Regions from separate parts of the Streptomyces sp. NPDC059456 genome, predicted to be linked through region 1. Evidence: riboswitches for the same ligand, from Rfam matches in the RefSeq annotation. Region 1 holds a riboswitch; the other holds the start of a gene.
What was found. A riboswitch is a leader RNA that binds a small molecule or an ion and turns the genes downstream of it on or off. The one in region 1 is predicted to bind thiamine pyrophosphate.
Positions count from the first base shown of each region.

Region 2: linked by a shared signal. The riboswitch ahead of thiC (phosphomethylpyrimidine synthase ThiC) and the one ahead of ACFXA3_RS11450 (thiamine ABC transporter substrate binding subunit) in region 1 are both predicted to bind thiamine pyrophosphate.

Region 1 is NZ_JBHYVA010000092.1:2,079-16,064, forward strand. Features, by position in the region: gene ACFXA3_RS11400 (PotD/PotF family extracellular solute-binding protein) at 1-1,052, opposite strand, end outside; gene ACFXA3_RS11405 (gamma-aminobutyraldehyde dehydrogenase) at 1,157-2,596, opposite strand; gene ACFXA3_RS11410 (Lrp/AsnC family transcriptional regulator) at 2,766-3,269, shown strand; gene ACFXA3_RS11415 (aspartate aminotransferase family protein) at 3,273-4,634, shown strand; gene ACFXA3_RS11420 (ABC transporter ATP-binding protein) at 4,814-5,617, shown strand; gene ACFXA3_RS11425 (hypothetical protein) at 5,599-6,672, shown strand; gene ACFXA3_RS11430 (LOG family protein) at 6,699-7,790, shown strand; gene ACFXA3_RS11435 (hypothetical protein) at 7,923-8,828, shown strand; gene ACFXA3_RS11440 (ABC transporter ATP-binding protein) at 8,836-9,858, opposite strand; gene ACFXA3_RS11445 (ABC transporter permease) at 9,858-11,474, opposite strand; gene ACFXA3_RS11450 (thiamine ABC transporter substrate binding subunit) at 11,534-12,631, opposite strand; TPP riboswitch at 12,716-12,825, opposite strand; gene rlmN (23S rRNA (adenine(2503)-C(2))-methyltransferase RlmN) at 12,884-13,986, opposite strand, start outside.
Region 2 is NZ_JBHYVA010000094.1:7,964-17,773, forward strand. Features, by position in the region: gene ACFXA3_RS11605 (IclR family transcriptional regulator) at 1-640, shown strand, start outside; gene ACFXA3_RS11610 (SsgA family sporulation/cell division regulator) at 738-1,187, shown strand; gene ACFXA3_RS11615 (YibE/F family protein) at 1,238-2,662, opposite strand; TPP riboswitch at 2,744-2,887, shown strand; gene thiC (phosphomethylpyrimidine synthase ThiC) at 2,882-4,666, shown strand; gene ACFXA3_RS11625 (aldo/keto reductase) at 4,786-5,850, shown strand; gene ACFXA3_RS11630 (glycosyltransferase) at 5,865-6,977, opposite strand; gene ACFXA3_RS11635 (hypothetical protein) at 7,234-8,067, shown strand; gene ACFXA3_RS11640 (hypothetical protein) at 8,135-8,959, opposite strand; gene ACFXA3_RS11645 (metallophosphoesterase) at 9,111-9,810, opposite strand, start outside.

The sequences.
Region 1 (13,986 bases):
TGCGCGGTCTCCTTGTCGTCGGAGCCGGCCAGGACCTCGCGGGCGGCCGGGACCGGGCAGACGTAGTTGACGGCGGCGGCCAGCTCGGCGGCCACCTCCGGGGCGTAGTAGTAGTCCACCAGGGCCTCGGCGTTGGCCTTGTGGTAGGCCAGGTTGGGGACCAGCAGGCTCTCGGCCCAGAGCTCGGCGCCCTCCTCCGGGACCACGAACTCGATGTCCGGATTGTCGGCCTGGAGCTGGATGGCGTCACCGGAGTACGCCTGGCAGGCCAGGACGTCCCCCTTGCTCAGATCGGAGGTGTAGTCGTTGCCGGTGAAGCGGCGGATGTGCTTCTTCTTCACCATGCTCTCCACCTGGTCGCACATCCGGTGGAAGTCGGACTCGGTCCACCGCGTGACGTCCACGCCGTTGCCCTGCATCAGGAGGGCGAAGGACTCGTCCAGGCCGGAGAAGAGGGTGACCTTGCCGGCCAGGTCCGGGTGCCAGAGGTCCTTGACGGACTTGATCTCCCGGCCCAGCGCCTTGCGGTTGTAGGCGATGCCGGTGATCCCCGACTGCCAGGGGACGGTGTGGAGGCGGCCCTCGTCGAAGGCGGGGGACCGCAGCTGCGGGTCCAGGTGGGCGGCCACGTTCGGCTGCGCCGAGCGGTCCATCTTCTGGGCCCACCCCAGGTGGACGAAGCGGGCGGCCATCCAGTCGCTGACCACCACCAGGTCGTGACCGGTCTGCTGGTGGTTCATGAGGGCCGGGCTGACCTTGCCGAAGAACTCGTCGTTGTCGTTGATCTCCTCGGTGTACCGGACCTCGATGCCGGTCTTCTCCGTGAAGGCGTCCAGCGTGGGACGGCGCTCCTCGTCCTTGTCATCGGTGTCGATGTACAGGGGCCAGTTGGAGAAGGCGACGCTCTTGTCCCGGCCGGAGCGGTCCGGGCCTCCCCGCCGGTCCTCGGGGACGTACGCGGCGGGCACACCACAGCCGGTGAGGGCCGCGAACAGGCCGGCGGCACCGAGGCCGCGCAGCGCCGCGCGGCGGGAGAAGGCGAGTTCAGGCATGGGCAAAGCCTCGGGGACGAGAAGAGGGCGGGCAATAGACACATTGTCTACTGCCCGCCCCCTCAAGCCCCTTCGGTGATCGATGCGGTCTCCGCGGAGACCGATCAGCCGTCGAGCGAGGTCATCACGTGCTTGATGCGGGTGTAGTCCTCGAAGCCGTAGGCGGAGAGGTCCTTGCCGTAGCCGGACTTCTTGAAGCCGCCGTGCGGCATCTCGGCGACGAGCGGGATGTGGGTGTTGATCCACACGCAGCCGAAGTCGAGGTTCTTGGACATGCGCATCGCGCGGCCGTGGTCCTTGGTCCACACCGAGGAGGCGAGGGCGAACTCGACGCCGTTCGCGTACTCGAGGGCCTGGGCCTCGTCCGTGAAGGACTGGACGGTGATGACGGGGCCGAAGACCTCGTTCTGGATGATCTCGTCGTCCTGCTTGAGGCCCGAGACCACGGTCGGGGCGTAGAAGTAGCCCTTGTCGCCGACCCGGTGGCCGCCCGCCTCGACCTTGGCGTGGGCGGGGAGGCGCTCGATGAAGCCGGCCACCTGCTTGAGCTGGTTCGGGTTGTTCAGCGGGCCGTAGAGCACGTCCTCGTCGTCCGGCTGGCCGGTCTTCGTGTCGGCGGCGGCCTTGGCGAGGGCGGTCACGAACTCGTCGTGGATGGACTCGTGCACGAGCACGCGGGTCGCCGCGGTGCAGTCCTGGCCGGCGTTGAAATAGCCGGCGACCGCGATGTCCTCGACGGCCTTGGCGATGTCGGCGTCCTCGAAGACCACGACGGGCGCCTTGCCGCCGAGCTCCAGGTGGACGCGCTTGACGTCCTTCGAGGCGCTCTCGGCGACCTGCATGCCGGCGCGTACCGAGCCGGTGATGGAGGCCATCGCCGGGGTGGAGTGCTCGACCATGGCCTTGCCGGTCTCGCGGTCGCCGCACACGACGTTGAAAACGCCCTTGGGCAGGACCGAGTCGATGATCTCCGCCATCAGGACGGTGGAGGCCGGGGTGGTGTCCGAGGGCTTGAGCACCACGGTGTTGCCCGCGGCGATCGCCGGGGCGAACTTCCACACGGCCATCATCATCGGGTAGTTCCACGGCGCGACCTGGGCGCACACGCCGACCGGCTCACGGCGGATGATCGAGGTCATCCCGTCCATGTACTCGCCGGCCGAGCGGCCCTCCAGAAGACGGGCCGCACCCGCGAAGAAGCGGATCTGGTCCACCATCGGCGGGAGCTCCTCGCTGGCCGTGAGGCCCAGCGGCTTGCCGGTGTTCTCCGACTCGGCGGCCACGAGCTCGTCCGCGCGCGCCTCGAAGGCGTCCGCGATCTTGAGCAGGGCCTTCTGGCGCTCGGCGGGGGTGGTGTCGCGCCAGCCCGGGAAGGCGGCCGCGGCGGCGGCCATGGCGGCGTCGACATCGGCCTGGCCGGAGAGCGGGGCGGTGGCGTACACCTCGCCGGTGGCGGGGTTGACCACCTCGGTGGTCCGCCCGTCGGCGGCGTCCTTGAACTCTCCGCCGATGTAGTTGCGCAGACGACGCAGTTCGGTGGTCACTCCAGCCACACTCCTGATCACATGTCCAACGATTGAGACGAATCCCAATCCTAGCCCCAAGGCGGACGCTTTCGGCAGGGCCAGACGCCACCAACTACGAAATCAGTGAGATCCAAGACTTCAAACAACGGATTTCATCGATTCCGTCTTGCGGAACAGACGACTCCTCGTGCACAGTGAGGTCGTGGTCAGTCGAAGCGCAGATTCCAGGAACAGACAACCGTCCCCTTCGGTCGATGCTGTGTCCCTGGCGATCATCGAGCAACTGCAGGAGGACGGTCGCCGTCCCTACGCAGCGATCGGCAAGGCCGTCGGCCTGTCGGAGGCGGCCGTGCGCCAGCGCGTGCAGAAGCTGCTCGACCAGGGCGTCATGCAGATCGTCGCCGTCACCGACCCGCTCACCGTGGGTCTGCGGCGCCAGGCCATGGTCGGCATCAACGTCGAGGGAGACCTCGACCCGGTGGCCGACGCACTGACCCAGATGGCCGAGTGCGAGTACGTGGTGATGACCGCGGGCTCGTTCGACCTGATGGTGGAGATCGTCTGCGAGGACGACGACCACCTGCTGGAGACGATCAACAAGAAGATCCGCGCGCTCCCCGGCGTGCGATCAACCGAAAGCTTCGTTTATCTGAAGCTGAAGAAGCAGACCTACATGTGGGGAACTCGATAGCCCGTGAGCCAGGACCTCTCCAAGACCGCGTACGACCACCTGTGGATGCACTTCACCCGCATGTCGTCGTACGAGAACTCCCCCGTCCCCACCATCGTGCGGGGTGAGGGCACCTACATCTTCGACGACAAGGGCAAGCGCTACCTGGACGGTCTCGCCGGACTGTTCGTGGTCAACGCCGGTCACGGCCGCAAGGAACTGGCCGAGGTCGCCTACAAGCAGGCCCAGGAACTCGCCTTCTTCCCCGTCTGGTCGTACGCGCACCCCAAGGCCGTCGAGCTGGCCGAGCGCCTCGCCCACTACGCCCCGGGCGACCTGAACAAGGTCTTCTTCACCACCGGCGGCGGCGAGGCCGTCGAGACCGCGTGGAAGCTCGCCAAGCAGTACTTCAAGCTGCAGGGCAAGCACACCAAGTACAAGGTCATCTCCCGTGCGGTCGCCTACCACGGCACCCCGCAGGGCGCCCTGTCCATCACCGGTCTGCCGGCCCTGAAGGCCCCCTTCGAGCCGCTGGTCCCCGGCGCGCACAAGGTGCCGAACACCAACATCTACCGCGCCCCGATCCACGGCGACGACCCCGAGGCCTTCGGCCGCTGGTGCGCCGACCAGATCGAGCAGCAGATCCTCTTCGAGGGCGCCGACACCGTCGCCGCCGTCTTCCTGGAGCCGGTGCAGAACGCGGGCGGCTGCTTCCCGCCGCCGCCCGGGTACTTCCAGCGGGTCCGCGAGATCTGCGACGAGTACGACGTGCTCCTCGTCTCCGACGAGACGATCTGTGCCTTCGGCCGCCTCGGCACGATGTTCGCCTGTGACAAGTTCGACTACGTCCCGGACATGATCACCTGCGCCAAGGGCATGACCTCGGGCTACTCCCCGATCGGTGCCTGCATCATCTCGGACCGCCTCGCCGAGCCGTTCTACAAGGGTGACAACACCTTCCTGCACGGCTACACCTTCGGCGGACACCCGGTGTCCTCCGCGGTGGCGATCGCCAACCTCGACATCTTCGACAAGGAAGGCCTCAACCAGCACGTGCTGGACAACGAGGGCGCCTTCCTCAAGACGCTGCAGAAGCTGCACGACCTGCCGATCGTCGGCGACGTCCGCGGCAACGGCTACTTCTACGGCATCGAGCTCGTCAAGGACAAGGTCACCAAGGAGTCCTTCACGGACGAGGAGACGGAGCGCGTGCTCTACGGCTTCCTCTCCAAGGCGCTCTTCGAGAACGGCCTGTACTGCCGTGCCGACGACCGTGGCGACCCGGTCATCCAGCTGGCCCCGCCGCTGATCGCGGACCAGGGCACCTTCGACGAGATCGAAGGCATCCTGCGCTCGGTGCTCACCGAGGCGTGGACCAAGCTGTAAAGAGCGGCGAACAGCAGCAAACAGTCCGAACCACACGGCCCGGATCGCCCGTTCGAGTGAGAACGCGGGGGTCCGGGCCGTGTGCTGTCACCATCCAAGACGTTCATCTCTTTACATCTCAGTGCGGCGCCGGTGACCGAACCGGCTCTGCTTCGTTCCCCCGGACGGAGGTGTACGCCATGGTGGCTCCACCGGACAACGCCCCACCGGACAACGACGTCCTCTGGGCCCGGTCCGTTCACTACTCCCACAGGGGGTCCCCCCGGACGAAGCCCGGGGGAGGTTCACCCGGCCTCATCGGTGTCTCGCTCGGCGTCCGCCAGGGCGAGATCCTGGCCCTGACCGGCCCCCGCGGCAGCGGGAAGACCACCCTGCTGCGCTGCCTGGCCGGCCACCTCGTGCCCGAACAGGGCGAGATCTGGTTCAACAGCGTGCCCGTCCACACCATGGGCGCCCTGGCCCGCGAACGGCTGCGCCGCGACCGGTTCGGCTGGATCGGCCCCGATCCCCTGCTGCTGCCCGAGCTCAAGGTGTGGGAGAACGCCGCCCTGCCCCTGCTGGTCGCGGGCGCCTCCCACCGCGCCGCCAAGGCCGCCGCCTGCGAATGGCTGGACCGGCTCGACATCGGCGCGTTCGCCCGCAAGCGCCCCGGCGCCCTGACCCGGGCCGAGTCCCAGCGGGTCGCCCTCGCCCGGGCGTTGGTGGGCGAGCCCGCGGTGGTCTTCGCCGACGAACCCACCGCCCCGCTGCACCGCGCCGACTGCGCCATGCTGCTGCGCACGCTCACCACCGCGGCCCGCTCCCACGGGATCACCGTGCTGCTGGCCACCCATGACGAGGAGACCGCCGCCGTCGCCGACCGCCGGGTCGCGCTGCTCGACGGCCGCCCCGCGAGCGCCGCAACCGCCGTCGGCGTGCTCGGCGTCGACGGTCCGCCCGAGGAGACTCCGGGAGGGCAGGCCGCGTGCTCGCTCTCCGCCTAGTCCGCGGCTCCCGCCCGCTCGTCCAGCTGCGCCGGCTCCTGGTCGCCGCCGCCTGCGCGGGCACCGGGTTCCTGCTGCTGTACGTGCTCGCCGGGGCGACCGTCCACCCTGCCGGATCGTTCCCGCGGCTGTTGTGGGCCCTGGTCCCGTTCGCCGTCACCGTGCAGTTCGCGGTCGCCGTCGCGCGGACCGACCCCGCGACCCGGCCGCGGGAGGGGCTGGACGCCGTCGGGCTGGGCCCCGTACGGATCATGCTCGTCGCGGCGCTCTCCACCGCCGTCGCCTGCACCCTGGGCAGCGCCCTGGCCCTGGCCGCCTTCCTGCACCTGCGGGGCGACCTCACCGGGCTGCCCTTCGACGGAGCCGGGGCCGCACTGCTGCACGCCGACCGGCCGCTGCCCGTGGCGGCCGCCCTCACGCTGGTGGCCCTGCTCCCGCTGGCGGCCTCCGCCGCGACGGCACTCGCCCTGCGCCCGCACCCCCCGCTGGCCCCGCAGACCGCCCTGCCCTGGGGCATCGCCGTCACCGCCTGCGGACTGGCCGTCGAGGCGTACGCGGGCCTCGGCGGCGCCGGGATGCCGGCCGGGTGGGCGCTCACCGCCGTCGGGCTCTCCCTCGCCGGCCCGGGACTGGCCTACGCCTGCGGGACCCTGGTCCAGTCCGTCCGCCCGGGCGCCCTGCGGCTGCTCGCCGGGCGGGCCCTCCAGGAGGACGCGCCGCGGCTCGGCCGCCCGCTCGGTGTCCTGTGCGCGGTCGGCGCGGGTGCCCTCACCGCCGTGGCCCTGCACGACCGGGGCGGATTCGCCGTCCCGCTGGGCCCGCTCACCGGACCGGCCTGCGCCCTGGTGGTGCTGTGCGCGGGTGCGACCTTGCTCACGTGCGCCGTGGAGGTCCGCCAGGACCGCTCACCCTCCCGCCGGACCCTGCGCGACCTCGGAACTCCGGGCTCTGTCCTGCGTACCGCCGCGGCGGTGCGGGCCACCGCGCTGCTGGCCGTGTGCGGACCGGTCGTGTGGGGTGTGGCACAGCTGACGTCGCTGGCGTTGACCCGCTGACACGGGCAGCCCTTAGGGTGGGCCGAATGGTCAACGCAGACATCGAGATCGAGACGCTCGCCGAATTCGACCAGGTCGTGGCCCGCGGTTCGCTCAGCGGCTACCGGGTCCAGTCGGTCAACCTGCTGGAGCGCACGTTCGCCCTGCTGTCAGCCGACACCTCCGCGGCCGTCTTCCTGGGCTGCCCGATGGAGCCCGACGCCTCGGCGAAGGTGCGCGCCGACGGCGCGCTCGTCTTCCCGCCCGTGCCGGACCTGCCGTTCAACCCGTACCGCGGCCTGCTGTACACCGCCGACGAACTGTTCACGGGTCTGTCCGCGGACTACGAGGCCACCCCGGACGCCCAGTCGTACGCCTGGTTCCAGGAGACCAAGGCCGACGGCGACGTCTTCTCCTCGATGCTGCGCTCCGTCCACGACGACGCGGTCTCCGACGCCCTCGACGAACACCTCGCCGGCGCCCGGGTGGTGGGCGTCATGGGCGGCCACGCGATGGCCCGCGGCGGCCTGGACTACCAGGGCGCCGCCGAACTCGGCCGGACGCTGGCCCGCTCCGGACTGACCGTGGCCACGGGCGGCGGTCCCGGCGCGATGGAGGCGGCCAACCTCGGCGCCTACCTGGCGCCCGCCCCGGACGAGGCCCTCGCGGAAGCCCTCGAGATCCTGGCCAAGGCCCCGTCGTTCACTCCGTCGGTGTCCGACTGGGCGCGGGCGGCGTTCACCGTGCGGGAGCGCTGGCCCTCCGGCGGCGACTCGGTGGGGATCCCCACCTGGTTCTACGGGCACGAGCCGCCGAACGCGTTCGCCGGGCACATCGCCAAGTACTTCGCGAACGCCACCCGGGAGGACGGGCTGCTCGCCCGCTCCAACGCGGGCGTCGTGTTCCTCCCGGGCGCCGCGGGCACCCTCCAGGAGATATTCGACAACGCCACGCACAACTACTACGGCTCCCGGGGCGAGCCGACACCGATGGTGCTGGTGGGGCGGACGCACTGGACCGAGCACCTGCCGGCATGGCCGCTGCTCCAGGCGCTCGCGCGCGGACGCGCGATGGAGTCGCGGATCGCACTGGTCGACTCGGTGGACGAAGTGCCCGCCGTGCTCGACTCGATGAAGTGAGCGCCGCGTCGGGGTGACCGACCCGGCGCACTGCGAAATGAACTGCGGCCCGAGGCAACTTCCCGGCCCGATCGCACGTCTGCCATAGGTAATCAAAACGCAAAGACCCGCCAGACGTGAACGGAGCCCTCGGTGCTCATAGGCTTGCTGACCGCGATCGCGGCGTCCATCTGCTACGGCACGGGGTCCGTCCTGCAAGCCGTCGGCTCGCGCCGGGCGGCCCGGATGTCCCCGGCCGCCGCGGGCGTGACCGCACACGGCGGCCCGAACCTCTCGTCCACCGCGAAGGCGGCGATGACGTGGGAGTTCATCGTCGGCACCGTCCTTGACTTCGTGGGCTTCGGGCTGGGCGCGCTGGCCGCCCGGCTGCTGCCCCTGTTCCTCTCCCAGACCGTGATCAGCGCCAACCTGGTGATCACGGCCGTGCTCAGCGTCAAGATGCTGGGCATCCGGCTGACCCGGAAGGAATGGACCTCGATCGGGGTCGTCTGCGCGGCGCTGGTGCTGCTGGCGACGGCCGCAGGCCACGAGGGCGGCCACCACGCCCCGGCGGCCACGCACTGGTGGCTGTTCGCGGTGACCCTGCTGATCATCGCGGGCGGCACGGTCGCCGTCCGGCTCCTGGGCGCCCGGGCCGCGATCCTGGCCGGCCTGCTGTCGGGCCTGGCCTTCGGCGCGCTCGGCGTGGGCGTGCGGATCCTCGACGGGATCGACCCGTTCGACCCGGCCACGCTGCTCACCGACCCCGCCCTCTACGCCATCGTGCTGGCCGGCGTCGGCGGCATGTACCTGCACACGGTCGCCCTCCAGATCGGCTCGGTGAACGGCGCGACGGCCGCGCTGGTCGTCGGCGAGACCGTCCTGCCGGGCGCGATCGGCGTCCTCTGGCTGGGCGACGCGTCCCGTCCGGGCCTGGCGTGGCTCGCGGTCCTCGGCTTCGTCCTCGCCGTCACGGGCGCGGTCGCCGTCGCCTGGTACGGCAACCACGACGGCACCGAGGCCGACTCCCCCGCCCCGCAGCCGGTCCCGGCCGGCTGACCGGAGCTCACTGCGCCGGGAGGACGACCACCTCGGCCGGGGCGAAGGACACCGCGACCCGCTCGCCCACGGCCGGTGCCCCGGCCAGCCCGCATTCGGCCTCCAGCACGGGACCGGCCTCCGGCCGCAGCCGCAGCGCCACGTGCGTGCCGCGGAAGGTGCGGGCCAGCACCTCACAGCCCAGACCGGCCGCCGCGAGCACCACGCCCGCCGGCCGGATCAGGATGCTCCGTTCGCCCTCGGGGGACCCGGCCGGCACCGGCACCTTGCCCCATGCCGTCGCCGCGGCCCCTCCCGCCACGGTCGCCGGGATCACGTTCTCGAAGCCGAGGAAGCGCGCCACGAACTCCGAGGCCGGCCGCTGCCAGACCTCCAGCGGGGTCCCGGCCTGCGCGATCCGCCCGTCCCGCATCACCACCACCCGGTCGGCCAGGGCGAAGGCCTCGCCCTGGTCGTGGGTGACGGCCAGGACCGTGGTCCCGAGCCGGGAGAACAGCTCCCGCAGCTCCACCACCAGCCGCTCGCGCAATCCCCGGTCCAGCTGGCCCAGCGGCTCGTCCAGCATCAGCAGCCGCGGCGAGGGGGCCAGGGCCCGGGCCAGCGCGACCCGCTGCTGCTCACCGCCCGACAGCGAGGCCACCGAGCGGCCCTGGGCCCCGGGGAGCCCGACCAGGTCCAGCAACTGCGCGACCTGCGCCTCGTACGCACCCCGGGCAGAACCCCGTACGCGCAGCCCGAAAGCGACGTTCCCGGCCACGTCCCGGTGCGGGAACAGCTGGTGGTCCTGGAACATCAGGCCGACCCCGCGCCGGTGCACGGGCACCCGCGCCTGATCGGCCCCGCCCAGCAGGACCCGTCCGGCCGAGACCGGCTGGAGCCCGGCCACCACCCGCAGCAGCGTGGACTTTCCGCTGCCGCTCGGCCCGAGCACACAGACGACCTCGTGCTCGGCCACCTCCAGGTCCACCGCGTCGACGACGGCACGCTCGCCGAAGCGGACCGACACCCCGGCCAGTTCGAGCAACGTCATCAGAACTCTCCCGAGGTCTTGTCGGGGCGCAGCCGCTCCAGCAGCAACAGGGCCGCCGCGCACACCAGCATCAGAATCGTGCTCAGGGCCATGGCCTGCCCGTAGTTCATCTCGCCGGCGCGCCCCAGCAGCCGGGCGACGGCCACCGGCAGCGTCGGGCGGTCGGGCCGGGCGATGAACACCGTCGCGCCGAACTCCCCGAGCGAGACGGCGAAGGCGAACCCCGCGGCGATCAGCAGCGCCCGCCGCACCAGCGGCAGGTCCACCTCCCGCCAGGCCCGCAGCGGGGACGCCCCGAGCACGGCGGCGGCCTCGCGCAGCCGCCCGTCCACCGCGCGCAGCACCGGCAGCATGGTCCGTACGACGAACGGCACGCCCACCAGCGCCTGCGCGAGCGGCACCAGGATCCACGAGGTCCGCAGGTCCAGCGGCGGCTCGTCCAGGGTGATCAGGAACCCGAAGCCGACGGTCACCGCCGACACCCCGAGCGGAAGCATCAGCAGCGCGTCGAACCCGCGCACGAAGCGGCCCCCGCGCCGGGTCAGTGCCGCGGCCGCGAGCCCCCCGATCAGCAGGGCGATGGCGGTGGCGGCGAGCGCGTACTGCAGCGAGTTCCAGATGGCCTCCAGCGGGGGCACCAGAAACGTTCCGCCGCCCGCGCCCGCGTCCTGGAGCGCCCGGTAGAAGCCGAACCCGTAGCCGCCGGGCGCGTCGAGGGAGCGCTCCACCAGGACCAGCAGCGGGGCCACGATCAGCAGCGCCACCGTGAGCAGCACCCCGCCGAGCAGGGCGCGCTGCCCCGGCCCGCTCGGCCGGTGCGCGGTCCGCGCCGGGTCCACGAGCCGCAGGGCGCCCTCGCGCCGGCGCACGGTCCAGGCGTGGACGGCGAGGATCAGGCCGACCGCGACGAACTGCACCATCGTCAGGACGGCGGCCGTCGACAGGTCCAGCAGCTGTGCGGTCTGCCGGTAGACCTCCACCTCCAGGGTGGCGTACGAGGGTCCGCCGAGGATCTGCACGACGCCGAAGGAGGTGAACGTGAACAGGAACACCATCAGCGCGGCCGCGGCCACCGCCGGGCCGAGCGCGGGCAGCGTCACCCGCCGCCAGGCGGCGAACCGCCCGGCGCCCAGCACCCGGGCGGCCTCCTCCTGGCGCGGGTCCAGCTGCGCCCAGAGCCCGCCGACCGTCCGTACGACGACGGCGTAGTTGAAGAAGACGTGCGCGAGCAGGATCGCCCACACGGTGGTGTCCAGCCGGACGCCCCACAGCTCGTCCAGCACTCCGCCCCGCCCGACCAGCGCCAGGAAGGCGGTGCCGACCACCACGGTCGGCAGCACGAACGGGACCGTGACCACCGCCCGCAGCAGCTGCTTGCCGGGGAACTCGAAGCGCGCGAAGACGTACGCGCCGGGGAGTGCGATCAGCAGCGTGAGCGCCGTGGACGCGCACGCCTGCCAGGTGGTGAACCAGAGCACGTCGGCGATGTCCGGCCGGGTCAGCACCTCGCCGATCCGGCCGAACTGCCAGCCCTCGTCGGTCTTGATCCCGCGGCCGACGATCGCGGCCACGGGGTAGGCGAAGAACAGCGCGAAGAAGGCGAGCGGCACGGCCATCAGGGCGAGCCTGACGGCCGTGGCGCGCACGCCCTCCTTCACGGGAGTGCTCTCGCGTCCTACTTCACGACGAGCGAGGACCATGCCTTGACCCACTGCTCACGGTTCTTGGCGATGGTCTCCGGAGCGACGGTCTCCGGCTTCTCGATGACCACGCCGTGCTTCGTGAACAGCTCCGGCAGCTGCGCGTCCTTGGTCACCGGGTTCACGAACATCTGGAGCGGCATGTCCTCCTGGAACTTCTTGCCCACCAGGAAGTCGAGGAGCGCCTTGCCGCCCTCCTCGTTCTTCGCGCCCTTGAGCAGGCCCGCGAACTCGACCTGGCGGAAGCAGGTTCCGGTGGAGACGCCCGTGGGGGCCTCGGCCGGCTGCGGCTCGCCGTAGAGGACCTCGGCCGGCGGGCTGGAGGCGTAGGAGACGACCAGCGGGCGGTCGCCCTTGGCCTTCTTGCCGCCCGCGGATCCCGAGAAGCGCTCGTTGTAGGCCTGCTCCCAGCCGTCGACGACCTCGACGCCGTTGGCCTTGAGCTTGGTCCAGTAGTCCTTCCAGCCCTCGTCGCCGTACTTGCCGACGGAGGCGAGGAGGAAGCCGAGGCCCGGCGAGGACGTCGCCGCGTTCTCGGTGACCAGCAGGTTCTTGTACTCCGGCTTGATCAGGTCGTCGAGCGTCTGCGGCGGGGCGATCTTCTTGTCGGCGAAGTACGCCTTGTCGTAGTTGACGCAGATGTCGCCGGAGTCGATGGGGGTGACCCGGTGCTGCTGGTCGAGCACGTACTCGGGCTTCACGTCGGCCAGGCCCTTGACCTCGTACGGCGTGAAGATGCCGTTGTCGAGGGCGCGCGAGAGCAGCGTGTTGTCCACGCCGAAGAAGACGTCGCCGCGCGGGGAGCCCTTGGTGAGGATCTCCTGGTTGAGGGCGGCGCCCGCGTCCCCGGACTTCAGGACCTTGACGGTGTAGCCGCTCTGCTGCTCGAACTCCTTGAGGACCGTGTCGGTCACGTTGAAGGAGTCGTGGGAGACCAGCGTGACGGTCTTGGACTTCGGGGACCCGCTCGCGGCGGAGCCCTCGTCCTTCTTGGCGCCGCCGCACGCGGCCAGCGTGCTCACGCCGACGGCTGCGGCCAGCGCCGCACCCGCGATCTTCCTGGTGGTGCTCACGGAACATTCCTCCTGGGATGACCAGGAGAAGACGCGGCCCTGCCCGGCGCTCAGCGCGAGCGGTCGCCGGGCAGGGCGCAACAGCTTGAGTGATGACCGAACTTCCTACCCCGAATGACCGGGGCGAGGTTCAGAGGGTCTGCGGATGACGGTTACCGCACTCTCAGCGCTGTGGCGCTCCCCTGTCGGAATATGCAATTGGTTCGGCCACAGGGTACCCCGTGGCCGAATCCGTCCCGCGAAAACCGCAGGCTAGCGCTCCGAGGCCGCCAGCTGGCCGCAGGCACCGTCGATCTCCTGGCCCCGGGTGTCACGGACGGTCACCGGCACGCCGTGGCGGGCGATGGCCTCCACGAAGGCCTTCTCGTCCTCGGGGCGCGAAGCGGTCCACTTGGAGCCCGGCGTCGGGTTCAGCGGGATCAGGTTGACGTGGACGCGCTTGCCCTTGAGGAGGCGGCCGAGGAGGTCGCCGCGCCAGGCCTGGTCGTTGATGTCGCGGATCAGGGCGTACTCGATGGAGATCCGGCGGCCGGACTTCTCGGCGTACTCCCAGGCCGCGTCGAGGACCTCGCGGACCTTCCAGCGGGTGTTCACGGGGACGAGGGTGTCGCGCAGCTCGTCGTCGGGGGCGTGCAGCGAGACCGCGAGGCGGCACTTGAAGCCCTCGTCGGCGAACCGCAGCATCGCCGGGACCAGGCCGACGGTGGAGACGGTGATGCCGCGCTGCGACAGGCCCAGGCCGTCGGGCTCGGGGTCGGTGAGGCGGCGGATGGCGCCGACGACCCGCTTGTAGTTGGCGAGGGGCTCGCCCATGCCCATGAAGACGATGTTGGACAGCCGGGCCGGTCCGCCGGGGACCTCGCCGTCGCGCAGCGCGCGCATGCCGTCGACGATCTGGTGGACGATCTCGGCGGTGGACAGGTTGCGGTCCAGGCCCGCCTGGCCGGTGGCGCAGAACGGGCAGTTCATGCCGCAGCCGGCCTGCGAGGAGATGCACATGGTGACCCGGTCGGGGTAGCGCATCAGCACGGACTCGACGAGCGTGCCGTCGTGCAGCTTCCACAGGGTCTTGCGGGTGGTGTCGTCGTCGCACGAGATGTGCCGGATGACGTTCATCAGCTCGGGCAGCAGCTCCTCCCGGAGCTTCTCCCGGGAGGCCGCCGGAATGTCGGTCCACTCGGCCGGGTCGTGCGCGTACCGGGCGAAGTAGTGCTGCGAGAGCTGCTTGGCGCGGAACGGCTTCTCACCGATCGCGGCCACGGCTTCCCGGCGTTCCTCGGGCGTGAGGTCGGCAAGGTGCCGCGGCGGCTTCTTGGCTCCGCGGGGTGCAACGAAGGTGAGCTCTCCCGGAACAG
Region 2 (9,810 bases), on a different contig from region 1:
GCCGCTCCCCACCGCGTACCACCTGCTGCGCACCCTCACCCACGAGGGCTATCTGCGGCGCGAGGGCGGAGTGTTCCTGCTCGGCGCCGCCGCCGGGCGGCTGGCGGGTGGCGGACTACAGCAGAAACGTCGCAGCATGATCCTCGACTCCCTCGCGCACTTCCGCGACGCGGTCGGGGCCCCCGTCTACTTCGCGGTCTTCCGCGCGGGTGAGATCGAGCTCGTCGGCGTCTCGGACACTCCGGCCAGCCCCGCGGTCGAGGAGTGGGCCGATTTCCGTGCGACCGGCCACGCGCACGCCATCGGGCAGTGCCTGCTGGCCCAGCTCGACGAGAAGACGCGCAGGGACTATTACGACCGGCACCCCGTCGAGGCGGTCACCCAGTACACCGTCAGGGACCAGCGTGCCCTGGAAACCCGGATCGGCTCTCTCGGACGCATGGAGCCGGTTACGGAGCGTCAGGAATATGCGCTGGGCACGGTCTGTGCCGCCATCCCCATCACTGCAGGCGATACCGCCGCAACCATGGCGATTTCCCTCCCTTTGCACCAGGAGGAACGATTGCTTTATGTGGTCAATCGGCTACGGAGTGAAGTAGGCGCGCTGTTGAGCACCCTCTCGTTCTCTATCAGTATCTGAAAACTCACTCCTTGTGATCTGCAAGCGCTTCCACCACCCTTGTCAAGAGGGCCCTGGGGGATCATTCCTGGCCACTTCCACTACAGCGGGGTAGTCCATGCGCGAGTCGGTACAGGCAGAGGTCATGATGAGCTTCCTCGTTTCCGAGGAGCTCTCGTTCCGGATCCCGGTGGAACTCCGGTACGACACCCGTGACCCCTACGCAGTGCGGCTGACCTTCCACCTTCCCGGAGACGCGCCCGTGACCTGGGCGTTCGGCCGCGAACTCCTCCTCGACGGGATCAACAAGCCGTGCGGTGACGGCGATGTGCACATCGCCCCCACCGATCCCGACGAGCTGTCCGACGTCCACATCAGGCTCCAGGTCGGTTCCGACCGGGCGCTGTTCCGTGCCGGCGCGGCGCCTCTCGTCGCGTTCCTCGACCGCACCGACCGGCTTGTTCCGCTCGGTCAGGAGCGCAACCTCGGCGACTTCGAGGAGAACCTCGACGAGGCACTGGACCGGATCCTGGCCGAGGCGCGGCAGAACGAGCAGAACGCGGGCTGAGCGGACCGGCCGAGCCGAGCCGCCCCGGGCCCCCGAGCCACCCGGGTCGCTCAGCGCTTGCGCCGCCGCCCCCGGCCTCCGCGGACCGGCCCCGAGGCCCCCGCCGCGGCCGGGGATCCCGGCCGGTCGGCCGATACCACCAGCGCGGCGAGCGCCGTGGTCACCGGCACCGAGGCCACCAGGCCGATCGACCCGACGAGGGTCCGTACGATCTCCTCCGCCACCAGCTCGCTGTTGGCCACCGAACCCATGCTGCTGTTCGCGATCGAGAACAGCAGCAGCAGGGGAAGCGCGGCGCCCGCGTAGGCCAGGACCAGGGTGTTGACCACCGAGGCGATGTGGTCACGGCCGATGCGGATGGCCGCGCGGTACAGGGCGCGGGGGCCCATCGTCGAGTCGGCCTGGTGGAGTTCCCAGACCGCCGACGTCTGTGTGACCGTTACGTCGTCGAGCACGCCGAGCGATCCGATGATCACGCCTGCAAGCAGCAGACCGCTCATGTCGATGTCCGGGTAGAGCCCGTGGATCAGGCCGGTGTTGTCGTCGGTGTTGCCGCTGAGGAACGCCCAGTCGACGAAGACGGTTCCGAGCAGGCCGATCAACAGCAGCGAGACGAGCGTGCCCAGGACGGCGACGGATGTGCGGGCGCTCAGGCCGTGGCACATGTAGAGCGCGATGAGCATGATGGCGCTCGCGCCGACGACGGCGACGACCAGCGGGTTGGAGCCCTGCAGGATCGCCGGGAGGATGAACAGGGTCAGCACGCCGAAGCTGACGACCAGCGCGATCAGCGCGAACAGGCCGCGCATCCGGCCGACGACGACCACCGCCACCGCGAAGATGCCGGCCAGCACGGCCAGGGGCAGCTTGCGGTTCACGTCGACCACGGAGTACTGCAGGTCCCGCGGCGCGTCCGGCGCGTACGCGACGACCACCTCCTGGCCGTCCTTCAACTGCCGCGGCGCGCCCGGCTGGACGATCTCGAAGAAGGTGCGGCCCTTGTCGGATCCGGTGCCGACCTCGATCGTGGCCTTCTTGCACTCGCCGGTCTGCGCGGCCTTGGCCTCGCGGCCCTCGGGGGCGGTGGGGTTGCTCGTGGGCGGCACCTGCGAGGCGTTCACCGACTTGCAGTCGACCTGTTCGAGCGCGACCACCCGGCCCTGCTGGGTCTGCCTGTCGAAGCCCACCCCGGAGCGCTCGTGGGCGGGGGCGCCACCCGGCCAGAGCACCACCAGGCCGACGAAGACGGCGGCGGCGAAGGGGATCAGCACCGCCGCGATGACCTTGCGCAGGTGCTTCGAGACGGGAGCCGCCGGCCCGTGGCCGTGCGAGTGGCCGTGGGAGTGCCCCTGGGCGGGAGCGTGGTCATGCCCGGGGGAGTGCGCCTGAGCGGGACCGTGGTCATGTCCGTGGCCCGTGTGCGCGTGGTCGTCGTGACCCGTGGGCTGGGTGGGCGTGGTGGGGGGCTGCGGCATGGACGTCACCGGCCGATCATCGCAAGAGTTGAGGGGGCCCACTGTTCAGCACGCCACAGATGACGCTAGCGTGGGGGCACCTTTGCACAACGCGGGAGCTCGGAGCACCGGGCTGAGAGGGCGCTGATCACCGTACGCAGCACACATGCGGACGGGAAGAGGCTGCGTCGACCGCCGAACCTGTTACCGGGTAATGCCGGCGTAGGGAGATCAGGTCTCATGACCATTCAGGATGCACGCACGCCTGCCGTCAGCCAGGACGCCGACGGCACCGAGCGCCAGCCGGGCTGGCACAAGGGCTATGTGGCGGGCTCCCGCCCCGACATCCGGGTGCCGGTCCGCCAGGTCCACCTCACCAACGGCAAGGACGTGACGCTCTACGACACGTCCGGGCCGTACACCGACCCGCAGATCGAGACCGACGTGCGGCGCGGGCTGGCGCCGCTGCGCGAGAACTGGATCATCGGCCGCGGCGACACCGAGGAGTACGCCGGCCGCCCCGTGCGTCCCGAGGACGACGGCATCAAGCACACCTCGCCGCGCGGTGGCCTCAAGAACCTCGACGCGGTCTTCCCGGGCCGCCCGCGCCAGCCCCGTCGTGGCCGCGGCGGCGCCGCGGTCACGCAGCTCGCGTACGCCCGCCGTGGTGAGATCACCCCGGAGATGGAGTACGTCGCGATCCGCGAGAACGTCTCCCCCGAGGTCGTGCGCGAGGAGATCGCCGCAGGTCGCGCGGTGCTTCCGGCGAACGTGAACCACCCGGAGATCGAGCCGATGATCATCGGTAAGCGGTTCCTGGTGAAGGTCAACGCCAACATCGGCAACTCCGCCGTCACTTCCTCCATCGAGGAAGAGGTCGACAAGATGACCTGGGCGACCAAGTGGGGCGCCGACACGGTCATGGACCTCTCGACGGGCCGCAACATCCACACCACCCGCGAGTGGGTGCTGCGCAACTCCCCCGTGCCGATCGGCACCGTGCCGCTCTACCAGGCACTGGAGAAGGTCGACGGCCGCGCCGAGGACCTGACCTGGGAGATCTACAAGGACACGGTCATCGAGCAGGCCGAGCAGGGCGTGGACTACATGACGGTCCACGCCGGCGTGCTGCTGCCGTACGTGCCGCTGACCGCCCGCCGCAAGACCGGCATCGTCTCGCGCGGCGGCTCGATCATGGCCGCCTGGTGCCTGGCGCACCACAAGGAGAACTTCCTCTACACGAACTTCGAGGAGCTCTGCGAGATCCTCGCGACGTACGACGTCACGTACTCGCTGGGCGACGGCCTGCGTCCCGGCTCGATCGCGGACGCCAACGACGCCGCGCAGTTCGCCGAGCTGAAGACCCTGGGCGAGCTGAACACGATCGCCAAGCGGCACAACGTGCAGACCATGATCGAGGGCCCCGGGCACGTCCCGATGCACAAGATCAAGGAGAACATCGACCTCCAGCAGGAGATCTGCGAGGAGGCGCCGTTCTACACGCTCGGCCCGCTGACCACGGACGTCGCCCCGGCGTACGACCACATCACCTCCGGCATCGGCGCCGCGATGATCGCCTGGTGGGGCACCGCGATGCTCTGCTACGTCACGCCGAAGGAGCACCTAGGCCTGCCCAACCGCGACGACGTGAAGACCGGCGTCATCACCTACAAGATCGCCGCTCACGCGGCGGACCTGGCCAAGGGCCACCCGGGCGCCCAGGAGTGGGACGACGCCCTGTCGGACGCGCGGTTCGAGTTCCGCTGGGAGGACCAGTTCAACCTGGCCCTCGACCCGGACACGGCCCGCGAGTTCCACGACGAGACGCTCCCGGCGGAGCCGGCCAAGACCGCGCACTTCTGCTCCATGTGCGGTCCGAAGTTCTGCTCGATGAAGATCTCCCAGGACATCCGCCGTGAGCACGGCGGTGACCTGAAGGCCGATGAGATCGAGGCGGGCATGGCGGAGAAGTCCGCCGAGTTCGCGGCGAGCGGCAACCGGGTGTACCTGCCCCTGGCGGACTGACCCGACCGCTGAGGCGGCCGTTGCTCCGGGGAGCGGGAGGGGACTCCCCGGAGCGGCGGCCGGCACGGAAACGCTTGCGCTGGAGCACGCTCCAGCTCATACAGTGCGGGCCCATGACCATGAGATACCGCAGTCTGGGCCGTACCGGCATGGAAGTCAGTGCGCACTGCCTCGGCACGATGATGTTCGGAGCGGTGGGGAACCCGGACCACCAGGAGTGCGTGCGGATCATCCACGCCGCGCTCGATCAGGGGATCAACTTCGTCGACACCGCGGACATGTACTCCGCCGGGGAGTCCGAGCAGATCGTAGGCAAGGCGCTCAAGGGCCGGCGCGACGATGTCGTGCTCGCCACGAAGGTCCACTTCCAGATGGGGGAGGGACGCAACCGCAGCGGGAACTCGCGGCGGTGGATCGTGCGGGCGGTGGAGGACAGCCTGCGGCGGCTGGGCACCGAATGGATCGACCTTTACCAGGTGCACCGGCCCGACCACACGACGGACGTCGAGGAGACCCTCTCGGTCCTCGGTGACCTGGTGCGGGCCGGCAAGATCCGGTCCTTCGGCTGTTCCACCTTCCCGGCCGAGGAGATCGTCGAGGCCCATCACGTCGCAGAGCGGCGGGCCCTCCCGCGGTTCAGGACCGAGCAGCCTCCGTACTCGATCCTCGCCCGGGGGATCGAAGCCTCCGTACTGCCCGTCGCCCGGCGCCACGGGATGGGCGTGCTGACCTGGAGCCCGCTCGCATCCGGCTTCCTGAGCGGCAGGCACCGGCTCGGCGGGCCCGTCGACCTGAGCTCGGGGAGGGCGGCGCTGACACCGGCACGCTTCGACCCGGCGATCCCGGGCAACACCGCGAAGCTGGAGGCGGTGGAAGAGCTCGTCGGCCTCGCCGACGAAATCGGCTGCACCCTGCCCGAACTGGCGGTCGCCTTCCCCCTCGCGCACCCCGCGGTCACCTCGGTGATCATCGGCCCGCGGACCATGGACCAGCTCGACTCACTGGTCAAGGGAGCGGGTCTGGTCCTCGACGACGCGGCGCTCGACCGGATCGACGAGATCGTGCCGCCGGGGACCAACCTCTACCACCCGGACGGGGTGTGGCGCCCGCCGGCCCTCACCGACGCCGCGCAGCGGCGACGGGCGCCGGGGGACCGTGCCGCAAGGGAGGACGCGGGGCTGTAGACCGGACGTCCCGGTCAGCCCCGGATCTTCGTGCGGCGCGATGTTTCACGTGAAACAGGGACGGACGGCGCGCTGTGGGCCACGGCGAAGCCCCGATTGGTCTTCGTCTGACGGCGGATGGCATCGGGCAGGTCGGGCAGCGCCAGCAGCCGGTCACAGGCGCGCAGCGAGGCCTCCATGTCACCCACCCAGTACGCGGTGATGGAGTGCTCGAAGAGCAGCCCCCACTGGTAGACCCAGGGCTGGACGAACAGCAGGTCTGCCGGTGCGGGCCGGTCCAGGACGGCCGTGGTGATCGCGTGCGCAGCGTGGTGGCGGCCCAGCATCCTGAGCCTGGAGGCCAGTTCGTAGCAGGCTTCCAGGCGGCTGGGCCGTGACTCCCAGGCGCGTGAGAGTGCGTCCATGCCGGCCGGCCAGTCGCCCGCCTCGGCGTTCAGAACGCCGACCTGGAGCAGGGCGTAGTAGACCTCTTCGGCCCAGCCGCCCATGGCCGCGCACTGCTCGTAGAGCCTGATCGCCTCCGCGGTATCGCCCATGTCGCGCATCGTCTGGGCGAGGTAGAACACCGTCCGGGTGTTGGCGGGATCCTGTTTGAGTGCGGCGCCGAGCAGACGGGCGTCGCGTTCGAACTTGTCGTGCCGGGAACCCCCGTCCGCGTGGTCCTCGATGAACAGGGCGTCCAGGTTCTGCTGGAAGCCTGGCCGCTGGTCGTACTCGCCGGGCTGGTCGCAGGTCAGGTACTCGTGCGTGACGCCCTCGTACCGCCAGGGGAGATCTCCGCGCACCAGGCGCTTGATGCGGTACTCCGTAGCGCCCTCGTGGCGGAGCATGTACGACTGCGCCGTGAGCGGGGGCAGCGGCCCGCTGCGACGCAGGACGAGGTCGGCGTCGAGCAGGAGCAGATAGTCGGCCTTGCCCCGGGCGTGCGCGATGTTCAGGCTGCGGTTGTGGCCGAAGTCGGCCCAGGGTTCCTCGTGGAGCTCTCCCGGGATCCCGTGCAGGGCGCTGCGGATGAGGTCCTGGGTGCCGTCGGTGGAACCGGTGTCGGAGATGACCCAGGTGTCGATGAGGTCCCTCACCGAGGTGAGGCAGCGCTCGATGACGGCGGATTCGTTCTTCACGATCATGCAGAGGCAAATGGTCGGCTTCACGGCCGCTGACCCTAGGGACGGCGCCGTCCGGGCCGGGAGCGGCACGCCGGACGCGGCCCCGGGTGGCTCTCGCGGGGACCGCCAAGTGGCTGCGTGCGCTGGTCCGATCCGCTGACAGGCGGGCGAGCCGGAGGGGAACACGGGGCAGGAATCTTCAGGATGACCCGCGGAGTCCGGTCGTTTGTCCGGACTTCGGGTGATCATTCGATCCGGTGCACGCGAGGAGCGGTACATGAGTTCTGAGGACAGGGCCCGATCCATCGGGGGGCCTTTGCCCCGTCGGGCCGGCTGGCTGGCCGGAGGTGCCTTCGCCTCCGTGGCGCTGGTGCTGGCGAGCATCGCGGCCCCGGCTGCCACTGCCGCTCCGCAGGCTGCAGGGACGGTGGCTGCGCCGAGTGGGGACCGCTGCGACGTGGCGAAGAGCAAGAACAAGGCGATGCGCGCGTCCAAGACGGCCGGTCAGTCTTCGGGCGACCGGTGCAACCGCGGCCCGACCGGGCCGCGGGGACACAGGGGCGCGACCGGCCCGACCGGGCCGGCCGGTTCCACGGGTGCCGCAGGTGCCGCGGGCCTGACGGGTCCGGCGGGTGTGCAGGGGCTGACGGGCCCGACCGGCCCGACCGGCCCGACCGGGCCGCGGGGTCACAGGGGCGAGCAGGGACGCAAGGGCGACCCGGGTCACAGGGGCCCGACCGGTCCCGTCGGCCCGTGCCAGGACGTCGACGCCCTCACGATCGAGGGGGCCGAGGTCAAGGCCGTCCTCACCAACGGGAAGGCCTACGCCGGTATCCGCCAGGTCCCGACCGCCACCCCCAGCGCGTTCGTCTGGTACGACCTGACCAATGGCTTCACGCCGCCGAACACCTTTCCGGCCGGCGCCTGTGCCATCTCCGTCGCCCGCTACGGCGCCACCCCGACCCGTGTGACGATCCAGGTCTTGACCACCACGAACCTGCTGTACGAGACCATCTGTGCCCAGGGCGGAACGACCACTGCGCCGACCCTCATCTGCGACAAGGTCTGGGTGCCGGTCAACGCCCTCAGCAGCGCCACTCTCCGCAGCTAGTCAGCTCTCGCTCTGGGGCCGCCCGGAGCGTAACCGGCTTCCGGGCAACGGACGTCGGACCGTTCCCTCACCGGGGCCCGCTCTCCGGGCCGCCGAAGTCCGGGCCGGTGAAGTCCGGCGGTGTGTAGCCGGGGCGGGGTCCCTGTGAAGTGGACCCCGGACTGGTGAAGTCGGGCCGGGTGTATCCCAGGTTGGGGATGCGCCCGGCCTTCGGCGTACCGGGGGCCGGATACACCGGCCCCGCACTCGGATCGGCCAGCGCGTCCCGGAGGAACGGCAGGATGCCCCGCTCCAGCAGGGCGTGCCGCCAGGCCTCGCGGGCCCGCGCGACGTCGTCGGATATCGCCTCGCCGTCGTCCTGGGCCACCACCTCGGTCGCGCTGTTGCGCACGGCCGTCACCAGCAGGCCGATCACCGCGAAGACCAGCGACACCACGGTCAGCGCACCGAACAGCCAACCGGCCGTCAGCATCGTTTCGGCGAAGGCCGGTTCGGGCTCGACGGCCTTCAGGATGTAGCCCACCAGCAGGAAGATCAGCATCGCGGTGCCGGCCAGGACCGGAGCGAGCACCGCGATCACGGCGCCCGCGCCCGCGCCGTCCTCGCCCTCGCCCTGCCCGCCGGCCTGGTCCCCGGCCGATCCGGGCGTGGCCAGGGCCTCGTCGCGCCGTTCCCCGCGGAGTTTGACGTAGTGGTCGTACTCGGCCGCGGCGGCGGCCGTCAGCAGCGCGGTGGCCCCGATGGCCATCGTGCGCAGTTGTTCGGCGTTCAGACGCTCGCCGAGAGCGGCGAGCTCGGGCCGTTCGTGCGCGGTGCGCAGCGCCTCGTCGAGGAGCCGATCGAACTCCGGTCGGTCTTCGGTCAGCAGGTGCGGAGCGCTGTTCATGTGCATCCCCCGATGCTCCGTGGGGACCGGTTGGCCCGCGTAGACCCGGGCGCCGGCACAAAACGGAGGAGAGCCTGCTACGGATAGGGCGATGGTAGAGCGCCCATGCCACGCGGTGACAGGGGCTTTCCTTAAATTACCCCCGTTCTGATAACCCTCAGTCGTTCAACGGGAGTTGTACGACCAGCAGTTTGCCCGCCATCGTGACCCCGCCGTCCATCGCGATGGCCAGTCCTTCCGCGTACACGTGCGGGCCGTTCACGGCCTCCGGGCCGCGCGACTCGTCGCCGTCCTCGGTGCCCACTTCGCCCAGCAGGTACGGGATGGGACTGTGCCCGTGCACGACGCGGCCGCCGCCGTAGGTGTCGAGGAGTTCGCGTACGGCCTGGGGGCCGGTCTCCTCGTCGCGGAAGGCGAACCGCTTCGTGAACTTGCGGAACAGGTCCCACGTGATGTCGGCGTCGTTGCGGTTGAGCAACTCGTGGATGGTGTCGTTGACGTCCTCGATGGAGTCGCCGTAGTCGAGGTACGCGGTGGTGTCGGAGTGCAGCAGCAGGTGCCCGTCCACCAGCACGGCCGCGTCCAGCCGCGACATCCACTGCAGGTGGACGTCCTCCAGGCGCTCCATGTCGGTGCGCTGGCCGCCGTTGAGCAGCCAGGCGGCCTGGAAGGTGGCGGTGCCGGCGCCCGAGGCGACGGGGGTGTCGCCGAACCGCTTGGCGCCGATGAGCAGCAGTTCGTGGTTGCCCATGAGGGCCTTGCAGTATCCGCCGGCGGCCGCGGCCTCGGCGGACAGCCGCATGACGAGGTCGATGACGCCGATGCCGTCGGGGCCGCGGTCGGTGAAGTCGCCGAGG